DNA from 3 places in the Streptomyces sp. TN58 genome. Region 3 is predicted to be linked to each of the others. Evidence: riboswitches for the same ligand, from Rfam matches in the RefSeq annotation. Region 3 holds a riboswitch; each other region holds the start of a gene.
The links. Region 3 has a riboswitch for thiamine pyrophosphate ahead of thiC (phosphomethylpyrimidine synthase ThiC). Riboswitches for the same ligand answer to the same signal wherever they lie in the genome.
Positions count from the first base shown of each region.

Region 1: another riboswitch for thiamine pyrophosphate. It lies ahead of thiO (glycine oxidase ThiO); the one in region 3 lies ahead of thiC (phosphomethylpyrimidine synthase ThiC).
Region 2: another riboswitch for thiamine pyrophosphate. It lies ahead of BSL84_RS24175 (thiamine ABC transporter substrate-binding protein); the one in region 3 lies ahead of thiC (phosphomethylpyrimidine synthase ThiC).

Region 1 covers NZ_CP018870.1:2,035,052-2,039,419, forward strand. Annotated here, with positions in the region: gene thiE (thiamine phosphate synthase) at 1-114, opposite strand, end outside; gene BSL84_RS09230 (Rv2175c family DNA-binding protein) at 192-557, opposite strand; gene BSL84_RS09235 (NAD(P)/FAD-dependent oxidoreductase) at 630-1,850, opposite strand; TPP riboswitch at 1,932-2,043, shown strand; gene thiO (glycine oxidase ThiO) at 2,041-3,237, shown strand; gene thiS (sulfur carrier protein ThiS) at 3,234-3,434, shown strand; gene BSL84_RS09250 (thiazole synthase) at 3,440-4,234, shown strand.
Region 2 covers NZ_CP018870.1:5,274,848-5,279,215, reverse strand. Annotated here, with positions in the region: gene BSL84_RS24185 (ABC transporter ATP-binding protein) at 1-613, opposite strand, end outside; gene BSL84_RS24180 (ABC transporter permease) at 613-2,229, opposite strand; gene BSL84_RS24175 (thiamine ABC transporter substrate-binding protein) at 2,382-3,479, opposite strand; TPP riboswitch at 3,565-3,674, opposite strand; gene rlmN (23S rRNA (adenine(2503)-C(2))-methyltransferase RlmN) at 3,733-4,368, opposite strand, start outside.
Region 3 covers NZ_CP018870.1:3,992,541-3,996,908, forward strand. Annotated here, with positions in the region: gene BSL84_RS18100 (YibE/F family protein) at 1-1,266, opposite strand, end outside; TPP riboswitch at 1,339-1,484, shown strand; gene thiC (phosphomethylpyrimidine synthase ThiC) at 1,478-3,265, shown strand; gene BSL84_RS36560 (hypothetical protein) at 3,538-4,368, shown strand, end outside.

The DNA.
Region 1 (4,368 bases), 2.0 Mb from region 3:
GAGCTGGACGATGTCCACGCCCCCGGCGAGGACGGCGTCGAGGAACTCGGGGAGGTCACCCTGGCGCTTGCGGGCGTCCGTGCACAGGTAGAGCCGGGCGTCGGACAGCTGCATGGGTGTACCCCCCGTGATGGAGGCGGTGTACGGGCACGGGCCCGTACACCGCGGTGGAGCGGCTACTGCGGATCAGGTCAGAGGGCGAGCGCCTGAGCGCGGCGCTTCACCTCCGTGCCGCGATTCTCGCTCAGCGCCTGGGCGGGGGTGCCGGGCAGGGTCGGGTCGGCGGTGAAGAGCCACTCCAGGATCTCCTCGTCGGAGAAGCCGTCGTCGCGCAGGACGGTCAGCAGGCCGACGAGGCCCTTGACCACCTTGTCGCCGTCGATGAAGGGGGCCGGAACCTGCAGGGCCCTGTTCTCGCCCCGGCGTACGGCGATGAGCTGCCCTTCCTTGACCATCTGGCGGACCCGCGTCACCTCGACGTTCAGCATCTCCGCGATGTCGGGGAGGTACAGCCAGTCGGGGACGAGGGCATCGATCTTTGCGTCAATCTCGGTCACAGGCCAAGCCTGCCACCTCCCGCCGACAGCCGGTACCCGGGCGGACCGTCCGTGGCCCGCCCGGGCCGGGAGCTACGCGGTGGCCGATTTCAGGGGGGTGCCCGGGTCGGCGGCCTTCGCCGGGTCGACGGGGGCGCCCGTCTCGATGAGCTTGCGGCCCTGGGCCAGGTCCCGGGGCCGGCCGACCGCGAGGACCGCGGCCAGGGCGCCGTCCCGCAGCCAGCAAACCGACCAGGTGTCCTGGCCGGGGTCGCCGCGCCGGACCAGGGTGTCGGCCGCGGTGTGGTGGCCGGCGTACTGCACGAAGCGCCCGAACTGCTCGGACCAGAAGTACGGCACCGGGTCGTAGACCGCGGTGGGCCGCCCGGCCAGGATGTTCGCCGCGACCGTCCTGGGGCCCTGGAGGGCGTTGTCCCAGTGGTGCACGAGCAGCCGCGCCCCGTACCGCCGGGAGGGGAAGGAGGCGCAGTCGCCGACCGCGTACACCCCCGGCAGGGAGGTCAGCAGGTGCGCGTCCGCGGTGATCGAGCCGTCGGCGCCGCGTTCCACGCCGGACCCGGCCAGCCATCCGGTGGCGGGGCGGGCGCCGATCCCCACCACGACCGCGTCGGCGGGCAGGGCGCGCCCGTCGGCCAGGAGGACCCGCCCCTCCTCGACGCCGGCCACCCTCGCGCCGGTGATCAGCTCGGCGCCGGCCTGGCCGTACCAGCGCGCCATGGGCTCGGCGACCTCCGCGGGCAGTGCGCCCGCCAGGACCCGGTCGGCGGCCTCGACGACGGTGACGGCGCAGCCGGCCTCCCGGGCGGCGGTGGCGAACTCGGCTCCGATCCAGCCCGCGCCGACGACCACGACGCGGGCGGCGGCCGCCAGGACCGGGCGCAGCCGCGCCGCGTCGTCCAGGGTGCGCAGCAGGTGGACGCCGGGGACGCCCTCGGTGCCGGGCAGGGTCAGCGGCTGCGCGCCGGTCGCCAGGACGAGGACCCCGTACGGGACGGGTCCCGCCTCGGTGTCCAGCTCGTGGTCGGCGGCGCGCAGTCCGGTGACCTCCGTTCCGAGGCGGAGTTCGACGTCGAGGCCTTCGAAGTCCACGTCGAAGGCGGAGTCCTCGGCCTTGCCGAGCAGCACCGCCTTGGACAGCGGGGGCCGGTCGTAGGGCTGGTGGGGTTCGGCTCCCAGCAGGGTCACGGGGCCCGTGAAGCCCTGCTCGCGCAGGGCGACCGCGGTCTGCACCCCGGCCATTCCGGCGCCGACGATCACGACGCCGTGCTGATTGTGTTCCGTCTGCTCGCTCACGCGGCCACCCTAATCATCTGACGCTCCGTCAGGAACAGGTGCCGCCTTACCCGCCGTCCACGGCCGGGATAGTCTGGCCACCGTACCTATCGCGGGAGTCCGGCGCACCGGGCTGAGAGGGAGGCTGGCCGGCCTCCGACCGTACGAACCTGATCCGGGTCATGCCGGCGAAGGGAGGGGCTGGACGCCCATGCACTCATCTCGAAAGGGATCCGGTGGAGAGGGATCCGGCCGGGGATCCGACGTCCTCGTCATCGGGGGCGGGATCATCGGCCTGGTCACCGCGTGGCGGGCCGCGGAGCGCGGACTGGACACCGTACTCGCCGACCCGGCGCCTGGTGGCGGCGCCGCCCGGGTCGCGGCCGGAATGCTCGCTCCCGTCACCGAACTCCACTACGGCGAGGAAGCCCTCCTCGGCCTCGGCCTCGCCTCCGCCGAACGCTATCCGCGGTTCGCCGCCGAGCTGGCTGCCGCCTCGGGCGGCATGGACATCGGCTACCGCGCCTGCGGCACCCTCGCCGTCGCCCTGGACGCCGACGACCGCCTCCACCTGCGCGAACTCCACGCCCTCCAGCGCCGCTGCGGCCTGCAGTCCGAATGGCTCACCGGCCGCGAATGCCGCCGCCTGGAGCCCATGCTGGCCCCCGGCGTACGCGGCGGCCTGCGCGTCGACGGCGACCACCAGGTCGACCCCCGCCGGCTCGCGTCCGCGCTCCTCGCCGCCTGCGAAGGCGCCGGGGTCACCATCCACCGGGCGGGCGCCGAACAGCTGCTCACCACCGCGGACCGGGCGACGGGCGCCCTCCTCGACGACGGTACGGAGCTGCGCGCCGACCAGGTGGTCCTGGCCGCGGGCTCGCTCAGCGGCAGGCTGGCGGGCGTACCCGCCGAGGTGCTGCCTCCCGTACGGCCGGTCAAGGGGCAGGTGCTGCGGCTCGCGGTGCCCGCCGCGTACGCCCCCTTCCTCTCCCGCACCGTACGGGCGGTCGTGCGCGGCAGCCACGTCTACCTCGTGCCCCGCGAGAACGGCGAACTCGTCATCGGCGCCACCAGCGAGGAACTCGGCTGGGACACCACCGTCACCGCGGGCGGCGTCTACGAACTCCTGCGCGACGCCCACGAACTGGTACCCGGCATCACCGAACTCCCGCTGACCGAGACCCGGGCGGGACTGCGCCCCGGATCACCCGACAACGCCCCGCTGCTGGGGCCGACCGATCTGCCCGGCCTGCACCTGGCCACCGGCCACTACCGCAACGGGGTGCTGCTGACCCCGCTCACCGGCGAAGTGATGGCCGGGCTGCTGGCCACCGGGGAACTGCCCGAGATCGCGCGCCCCTTCACCCCCCGGCGCTTCTCCGCCGCACGTCAGGAGTCGTACGCATGACCATCTCCGTCAACGGCGAGCCGCGCGAGGTCGCGGCCGGCACCACCCTCGACACCGTCGTCGCCACGCTGACCGCGGCCCCCTCCGGGGTGGCCGCCGCGCTCAACGAGACAGTGGTCCCGCGCGGGCAGTGGCCGGCCACCCGCGTGGGCGACGGCGACCGCGTGGAGATCCTCACCGCGGTCCAGGGAGGCTGACCGGCATGGCCGACGACCTCTTCACCCTGGGCGGACGAACCTTCTCCTCCCGCCTGATCATGGGCACGGGCGGCGCCCCGAGCCTGGACGTGCTCGAACGCGCCCTCGTCGCGTCCGGTACCGAACTCACCACCGTGGCCATGCGCCGCCTGGACCCCACCGTGCAGGGCTCGGTCCTCTCCGTCCTCACCAAGCTCGGCATCGCCGTCCTGCCGAACACGGCCGGCTGCTTCACGGCGGGCGAGGCCGTCCTGACGGCCAGGCTCGCACGGGAGGCACTCGGCACCGACTGGATCAAGCTGGAGGTGGTCGCGGACGAACGGACCCTCCTGCCCGACGGCGTCGAACTGCTGGACGCCGCCGAGATCCTGGTGGACGAGGGCTTCACCGTCCTGCCGTACACCAACGACGACCCGGTGCTCGCGCGCAAGCTGGAGGACGTGGGCTGCGCGGCGATCATGCCGCTCGGCTCCCCCATCGGGTCGGGCATGGGCATCCGCAACCCGCACAACTTCGAGCTGATCACGGAGCGGGCGGGGGTCCCGGTGATCCTGGACGCCGGGGCGGGCACCGCGTCCGACGCCGCGCTGGCGATGGAACTGGGCTGCGCGGCGGTGATGCTGGCCTCGGCGGTGACCCGCGCACAGGAGCCGGTCCTCATGGCGTCCGCCATGAGGGACGCCGTCTCGGCGGGCCGCCTCGCCCACCGGGCGGGCCGCATCCCCCAACGCCGCTTCGCCGAAGCCTCGTCCCCCACGGAGGGCCGCGCAACCCTGGACCCGGAACGCCCGGCGTTCTGAGGGGGCGGGGGCTTCGGGGGGATCCGGGGGACTTCGGGGGGCCGCCGGGGCGGGGGCATCGAGAGGGGCGGCGGTGGCTTCGGGGGAGCGGGGGCCGCTGGGGCGGTGTCGGTGGGGTTCTGGGGGTTTCCCGT
Region 2 (4,368 bases), 1.3 Mb from region 3:
CGACCCGGTCGGCGAGGGCGAAGGCCTCCCCCTGGTCGTGCGTGACGGCCAGGACCGTCGTCCCCAGCCGCGAGAACAGCTCCCGCAGCTCGACCACGAGCCGTTCCCGCAGCCCCCGGTCCAGCTGGCCGAGCGGTTCGTCGAGCATCAGCAGCCGCGGTGACGGCGCCAGCGCCCGGGCCAGCGCCACCCGCTGCTGCTCGCCGCCGGACAGGGAGGCCACCGCCCGGCCCTGGGCCCCGGGGAGCCCGACCAGCTCCAGCAGCTCCGCGACCGGGGCGGCGTACGAGGCGCGGCCGCGGCCGCGCATCCGCAGGCCGAAGGAGACGTTCGCGCCGACGTCGCGGTGCGGGAAGAGCTGGTGGTCCTGGAACATCAGGCCCACACCCCGCCGGTGCACGGGGACACCGGCCTGGTCGGCGCCGCCCAGCAGCACGCGCCCTGCGGACACCTGCTGGAGGCCGGCGACGACCCGCAGCAGCGTGGACTTCCCGCTGCCGCTCGGGCCCAGGACGCACACGATCTCGTGCTCGGCGACCTCCAGGTCCACGGAGTCGACGACCGCGCGCTCACCGAAGCGGACCGACACCCCTTCCAGCTGAAGCAGTGTCATCAGAACTCTCCGGAGGTCTTGTCGGGTCGCAGTCGCTCCAGCACCAGCAGGGACACCGCGCACACCAGCATCAGGATCGTGCTCAGGGCCATCGCCTGCCCGTAGTTCAGCTCACCGGCCCGCCCCAGCAGCCGCGCCACGGCCACCGGCAGCGTCGGCCGGTCCGCCCGGGCGATGAAGACGGTCGCGCCGAACTCCCCCAGCGACACGGCGAAGGCGAACCCGGCCGCGATCAGCAGCGCCCTGCGCACCAGCGGCAGGTCCACCTCCCGCCAGGCGCGCAGCGGTGACGCGCCGAGCACCGCTGCGGCCTCCCGGAGCCGCCCGTCGACGGCGCGCAGGACGGGCAGCATGGTCCGTACGACGAACGGCACGCCCACCAGCGCCTGAGCCAGCGGCACCAGGATCCACGAGGTCCGCAGGTCCAGCGGCGGCTCGTCCAGGGTGATCAGGAAGCCGAAGCCGACGGTGACGGCGGACACCCCGAGCGGGAGCATCAGCATCGCGTCGAAGCCCCGTACGAAGCGGCCCCCGCGCCGGGTCAGGGCGGCGGCCGCGAGACCGCCGACGAGCAGGGCGATCGCGGTGGCGGCGAGCGCGTACCGCAGGGAGTTCCCGACCGCTTCCAGCGGCGGCACCAGGAAGGTGCCGCCACCGGCGCCGGTGTCCTGCAGGGCCCGGTAGAAGCCGAGGCCGTAGCCGCCGGGGGTGTCGAAGGAGCGCTCGACGAGCACGGCCAGCGGCGCCACGATCAGCAGCCCGACGGTCAGCAGGACCCCGCCCAGCAGGGTGCGCTGGGCCCAGCCGCGCGGTCGGTGCGCGGTGCGGCCCGGGTCGACCAGGCGCAGCGCGGTCTCGCGCCGGCGCACGGTCCAGGCGTGCAGGGCGAGGATCGCGCCGATCGCGGCGAACTGCACCATCGTCAGCACGGCGGCCGTCGACAGGTCCAGGAGCTGCGCGGTCTGCCGGTAGACCTCCACCTCCAGGGTGGAGTAGGCGGGTCCGCCCAGGATCAGGACGACGCCGAAGGAGCTGAAGGTGAAGAGGAACACCATCAGGGAGGCCGCCGCCACGGCCGGGGCCAGCGCGGGCAGGATCACCCTGCGCCAGGCGGCGAACCGGCCGGCGCCCAGCACCCGCGCGGCCTCCTCCTGGCGTGGGTCGAGCTGGGACCACAGCCCGCCGACCGTGCGGACGACGACGGCGTAGTTGAAGAAGACGTGCGCGAGGAGGATCGCCCAGACGGTGGTGTCGAGGCGGACGCCGGCCAGTTCGTCCAGCAGTCCGCCGCGTCCGAGCAGCGCCAGGAAGGCGGTGCCGACGACCACGGTCGGCAGCACGAAGGGAACGGTCACCACGGCCCGCAGCAGCTGCTTTCCGGGGAACTCCAGGCGCGCGAAGACGTAGGCGCCGGGGAGGGCGATCAGCAGGGTGAGCGCGGTGGAGGCGAGCGCCTGCCAGGTGGTGAACCACAGCACGTCGGCGATGTCGGGCCGCGCGAGCACCTCGCCGAGGCGGCCGAACTGCCAGCCGGTGTCGGTCTTGAGGCCGCGGCCGACGATCGCGGCGACGGGGTAGGCGAAGAACAGCCCGAAGAAGGCGAGGGGGACGGCCATCAGGGCGAGGCGGACGGCGGTGGCCCGCCCGCTCTCGCTCTCGCCCTGCCCGCGCCCCCGCCCCGGTCCGTGAACCGGGGCGGGCGGGCCGGGGACCGGGGCGGGGGCCTGGGCGCGGCCGGCCGGCGCCGCGCCCGGCTCCTTCGTACCGCCTACTTCACGACGAGCGCGGTCCATGCCTTGACCCACTGCTCACGGTTCTTGGCGATGGTCTCCGGAGTGACGTTCTCCGGCTTCTCGACCACCACACCGTGCTTGGTGAACAGCTCCGGCAGCGCGGCGTCCTTGGTGACGGGGTTGACGAACATCTGGAGCGGCATGTCCTCCTGGAACTTCTTGCTGATCAGGAAGTCCACCAGGGCCTTGCCGCCCTCCTCGTTCTTCGCGCCCTTGAGCAGGCCCGCGAACTCGATCTGACGGAAGCAGGTGCCGGTGGCGACGCCCGTCGGGGCCTCGGCCGGCTGCGGCTCGCCGTACAGCACCTCGACCGGCGGGCTGGAGGCGTAGGAGACGACGAGCGGGCGGTCGCCCTTGGCCTTCTTGCCGCCCGCCGAGGCCGAGAAGCGCTCGTTGTAGGCCTGCTCCCAGCCGTCGACGACCTCGACGCCGTTGGCCTTCAGCTTGCTCCAGTAGTCCTTCCAGCCCTCCTCGCCGTACTTGCCGACGGTGGCGAGCATGAAGCCGAGGCCGGGAGAGGAGGTCGCGGCGTTCTCGACCACCAGCAGGTCCTTGTACTCCGGCTTGACCAGGTCGTCCAGGGTCTGCGGCGGGGCGATCTTCCTGTCCGCGAAGTACGCCTTGTCATAGTTGACGCAGATGTCGCCGGAGTCGACCGGGGTGACCCGGTGCTCCTTGTCGAGCACGTACTCGGGCTTCACCTCGCCCAGGCCCTTGGCCTCGTAGGGGGTGAAGATGCCGTTGTCGAGGGCGCGCGAGAGCAGCGTGTTGTCCACGCCGAAGAAGACGTCGCCGCGCGGGGTGCCCTTGGTGAGGATCTCCTGGTTGAGGGCGGCGCCCGCGTCCCCGGACTTCAGGACCTTGACGGTGTAGCCGCTCTGCTGCTCGAACTCCTTCAGGACCGAATCGGTCACGTTGAAGGAGTCGTGGGAGACCAGCGTGACGGTCCTGGACTTCGGGACGTCGCCCCCGCCGGCGGGCTTGTCCTCGGCGTCGCCGCCGCAGGCGCTGAGCGTGGTGACGCCCAGCGCGGCCGCGAGCGCGGCGCCCGCGATCTTCCTGGTGGTGCTCATCGGTGAATTCCTCCTGGGATGTCCAGGAGAAGACGCGGCCCCGCCCGGCGCTCTGTCGGAGCGGACGCCGGGCAGGGCGCAACAGCAAGAGTGGTGACCGAACTTCCTACCCCGAATGACCGGGGCGAGGTTCAGAGGGTCTGCGGATGACGGATACCGCACTCTCAGCGCTGTGGCGCTCCCCTGTCGGAATATGCAATTGGTTCGGCCACAGGGTACCCCGTGGCCGAATGGGGCCGGCCGGAAGTGGAGGTCAGCGCTCCGAGGCGGCCAGCTGGCCGCACGCGCCGTCGATCTCCTGGCCGCGGGTGTCACGCACGGTCACCGGCACACCGTGGCGCGCGATGGCCTCGACGAAGGCCTTCTCGTCCTCGGGCCGCGAGGCGGTCCACTTCGAGCCGGGCGTCGGGTTCAGCGGGATCAGGTTGACGTGTACCCGCTTGCCCTTGAGCAGTCGGCCCAGGAGGTCGCCGCGCCAGGCCTGGTCGTTGATGTCGCGGATCAGGGCGTACTCGATCGAGATCCGGCGGCCGGACTTCTCGGCGTACTCCCACGCGGCGTCCAGGACCTCGCGGACCTTCCAGCGGGTGTTCACCGGCACCAGGGTGTCGCGCAGCTCGTCGTCCGGGGCGTGCAGCGAGACGGCCAGACGGCACTTGAAGCCCTCGTCGGCGAACCGCAGCATGGCCGGGACCAGGCCGACGGTGGAGACGGTGATGCCGCGCTGGGACAGGCCCAGGCCGTCTGGCTCGGGGTCGGTGAGCCGGCGGATGGCGCCGACGACGCGGTTGTAGTTGGCCAGCGGCTCGCCCATGCCCATGAAGACGATGTTCGACAGCCGGGCGGGGCCGCCGGGGACCTCCCCGTCGCGCAGCGCGCGCATGCCGTC
Region 3 (4,368 bases):
GGGCACCGAGGCCACCAGCCCGATCGAGCCCACGAGGGTCCGTACGATCTCCACCGCGACCAGCTCGCTGTTCGCCACCGATCCCATGCTGCTGTTGGCGATCGAGAACAGCAGGAGCAGGGGGAGCGCGGCGCCCGCGTAGGCCAGCACCAGGGTGTTGACCACCGACGCGATGTGGTCGCGGCCGATCCGGATGGCGGCCCGGTACAGGGACCGGGGCCCCATCGACGGGTCGGCCTGATGGAGTTCCCAGACTGCCGAGGTCTGGGTGACCGTCACATCGTCGAGCACACCCAGCGATCCGATGATCACCCCGGCCAGCAGCAGGCCGCTCATGTCGATGTCCGGGTAGAGCCCGTGGATCAGACCGGTGTTGTCGTCGGTGTTGCCGCTGAGGAAGGCCCAGTCGATGAACACCGACCCCAACAGCCCGATGAGCAGCAGCGACACGAGTGTGCCGAGGACCGCAACCGACGTACGGGCGGTCAGGCCGTGGCACATGTAGAGCGCGATCAGCATGATCGCGCTCGCCCCCACCACCGCGACCACCAGCGGGTTCGACCCCTGGAGGATGGCGGGGAGGATGAAGAGCGTCAGCACGCCGAAGCTGACGACCAGGGCGATCAGCGCGAACAGCCCGCGCATCCGCCCGACGAGTACGACCGACAGCGCGAAGATGCCCGCCAGCACCGCGAGCGGGAGCTTGCGGTTCACGTCGATCACCGAGTACTGGAGGTCGCGGGGCGCGTCCGGTGCGTAGGCCACCACCACCTCCTGACCGTCCGCCAACTGCCGTGGTGCGCCAGGCTGGACGATCTCCACGAAGGTGCGTCCCCGGTCCGGGCCGCTCCCGATCTCGACCGTGGCCTTCTTGCACTCACCGGTCTGCGCGCCCCGGGCCCCGCCACCCGGCGCGGTCGGGGTCCCGCCCGCCGCCGGTACCTGTGCGGCGTTCACGGATTTGCAGTCGACGTGTTCCAGCGAGACGACTCTGGCCTGCTGCGTCTGCCGGTCGAAGCCCACCCCGGTCCGCTCGTGGGCGGGGGTGCCGCCGGGCCAGAGCACCACCAGGCCGACGAAGACCGCTGCGGCGAAGGGGATCAGTACGGCCGCGATGACCTTGCGCAGATGCTTCGAGACGGGGGCGGCGGGGCCGTGGCCGTGACTGTGTGAATGCCCGGAGGAATGTCCGTGGCCGTCGTGGGTGTGACCGGTGTGGACACCGGGGTCCGTGGGCTCGATGGGGGGCTGCGGCGAAGACGTCACCAGCAGATCATCGCAAGAGATGAGGGGGCCCACTGTTCAGCACGCCATGGATGACGCTAGCGTGGGGGCTACTTTGCACAACGCGGGAGCTCGGAGCACCGGGCTGAGAGGACGCTGATCACCGTACGCGCATCACAGATGCGTACGGGAGGAGGCTGCGTCGACCGCCGAACCTGTTACCGGGTAATGCCGGCGTAGGGAGATAGGTCTCATGACCATTCAGGACGCACGCACGCCTGCCGTCAGCCAGGAAGCCGACGGCGGGGCCGAGCGCAAGCCCGGCTGGCACAAGGGCTACGTGGCGGGCTCCCGCCCCGACATCCGGGTGCCGGTCCGCCAGGTCCACCTCACCAACGGCAAGGACGTGACGCTGTACGACACGTCCGGTCCGTACACCGACCCGCAGATCGAGACCGATGTGCGGCGCGGCCTCGCCCCGCTGCGCGAGAACTGGATCATCGGCCGCGGGGACACCGAGGAGTACGCCGGCCGCCCCGTCCGCCCCGAGGACGACGGCATCAAGCACACCTCGCCGCGCGGTGGCCTCAAGAACCTCGACGCGGTTTTCCCCGGCCGCCCCCGCCAGCCCCGCCGGGGCCGTGACGGCGCCGCCGTCACGCAGCTCGCGTACGCCCGCCGGGGCGAGATCACCCCGGAGATGGAGTACGTCGCGATCCGCGAGAACGTCTCCCCCGAGGTCGTCCGCGAGGAGATCGCCGCGGGCCGCGCGGTCCTCCCGGCGAACGTGAACCACCCCGAGATCGAGCCGATGATCATCGGCAAGAAGTTCCTGGTGAAGGTCAACGCCAACATCGGCAACTCCGCCGTCACCTCCTCCATCGAGGAGGAGGTGGAGAAGATGACCTGGGCGACCCGCTGGGGTGCGGACACGGTCATGGACCTCTCGACGGGCCGCAACATCCACACCACCCGCGAGTGGGTGCTGCGCAACTCGCCCGTGCCGATCGGCACCGTGCCGCTCTACCAGGCGCTGGAGAAGGTCGACGGCCGCGCCGAGGAGCTGACCTGGGAGATCTACAAGGACACGGTCATCGAGCAGGCCGAGCAGGGCGTCGACTACATGACGGTCCACGCCGGCGTGCTGCTGCCGTACGTACCGCTGACCGCCCGCCGCAAGACCGGCATCGTCTCGCGCGGCGGCTCGATCATGGCCGCCTGGTGCCTCGCGCACCACAAGGAGAACTTCCTCTACACCAACTTCGAGGAGCTCTGCGAGATCCTGGCGACGTACGACGTCACCTACTCCCTCGGTGACGGTCTGCGCCCCGGTTCCATCGCGGACGCCAACGACGCGGCGCAGTTCGCCGAACTGAAGACGCTGGGCGAGCTCAACACCATCGCCAAGCGCCACAACGTCCAGACGATGATCGAGGGCCCGGGCCACGTCCCGATGCACAAGATCAAGGAGAACATCGACCTCCAGCAGGAGATCTGCGAGGAGGCGCCGTTCTACACGCTCGGTCCGCTGACCACGGACGTCGCGCCCGCGTACGACCACATCACCTCGGGCATCGGCGCCGCGATGATCGCCTGGTGGGGCACGGCGATGCTCTGCTACGTCACGCCCAAGGAGCACCTGGGCCTGCCCAACCGCGACGACGTCAAGACCGGCGTCATCACGTACAAGATCTCCGCGCACGCGGCGGACCTGGCCAAGGGGCACCCGGGCGCGCAGGAGTGGGACGACGCCCTGTCCGACGCGCGGTTCGAGTTCCGCTGGGAGGACCAGTTCAACCTGGCCCTGGACCCGGACACGGCCCGTGAGTTCCACGACGAGACCCTGCCCGCCGAGCCGGCCAAGACCGCGCACTTCTGCTCCATGTGCGGTCCGAAGTTCTGCTCGATGAAGATCTCGCAGGACATCCGCCGAGAGCACGGCGGAGACCTGAAGGCCGACGAGATCCAGGCCGGAATGGCGGAGAAGTCCGCCGAGTTCGCGGCTTCGGGCAACCGCGTCTACCTGCCGCTGGCCGACTGAGTCAGCCGGCAGGGCGACACGGACCCGGCTGACGGGCGGACCCGCGACCCATGGGGGGAGTCGCGGGCCCGCCCGTTTTTTCGTGCCGTCGGACAGATGGGTCGGGCACGCGGTCGTCATGCGGCCGACATGCGCCATTGGAGTCGCCGCGATAGTCCGATAAGTGGACTTGCCTGCGGGGTATCCCGCCGCGGACGGCATCGGTTCCCACGCTACCGATGTGGCCGACGAGGCCCACCACGATCGTTCGACCGGTTTCGAGAAGGAGTGGTATGCGTCCTGAGAACAGGTCCAGGCCGGCCCTGGGCCCGCTGCCGAGGAGCAGCCGGCGCAAGGCGGGCACGCTCGCATCGCTGGCACTGGTGATGGTGGGGGTGGCCAGCCCCGCCGTCGCCGTGGCGCAGAGTACCCAGGCGGCCGAGCGGGTCAGCGCGGCGACCCCCGCGGGCGGGGACCACTGCAGGCCGGACGGCCATCATCACCGCCCGGACCACCGCCCGGACCACCGTCCGGACCAGGGACCGGACCAGGGACCGGACCAGGGACCGGACTTCAACCCGGACGAGGGTCCCTGGGCGGCGGGCCTGATGGCCGGCCCCAACGGCGACGACAGGTGTGAGGAGGGGAGGCCCGGACCGGCAGGGCCGACGGGCGCCACAGGCGCCACCGGGGCGACGGGTGCGGACGGCGCCGACGGCGCGGACGGTGCTACGGGTGCCACCGGTGCGGATGGTGCGCCCGGCGCCACGGGCGCCACAGGCGCGACGGGTGCGGATGGTGCGCCTGGTGCCACGGGCGCTACGGGTGCCACCGGTGCGGATGGTGCGCCCGGCGCCACGGGTGCCACGGGCGCGACCGGCGCCACGGGCGCGGACGGTGCCACCGGTGCCACGGGCAGCACCGGCACCTCCGGGCTGAACGGCGCTGACGGTGCCACCGGGGCGACCGGTGCCACGGGTGCGGACGGCGCCGTCGGCGCCACGGGAGCCACTGGCGCCACCGGCCCCTGCAGCGACATCGACAGCATCGCGCCGTCGGGCACCGAGTCGTTCAGCGCCGCCCTCACGAACGGCATCGCCTACGCCGGCCGAGCGACCACGACC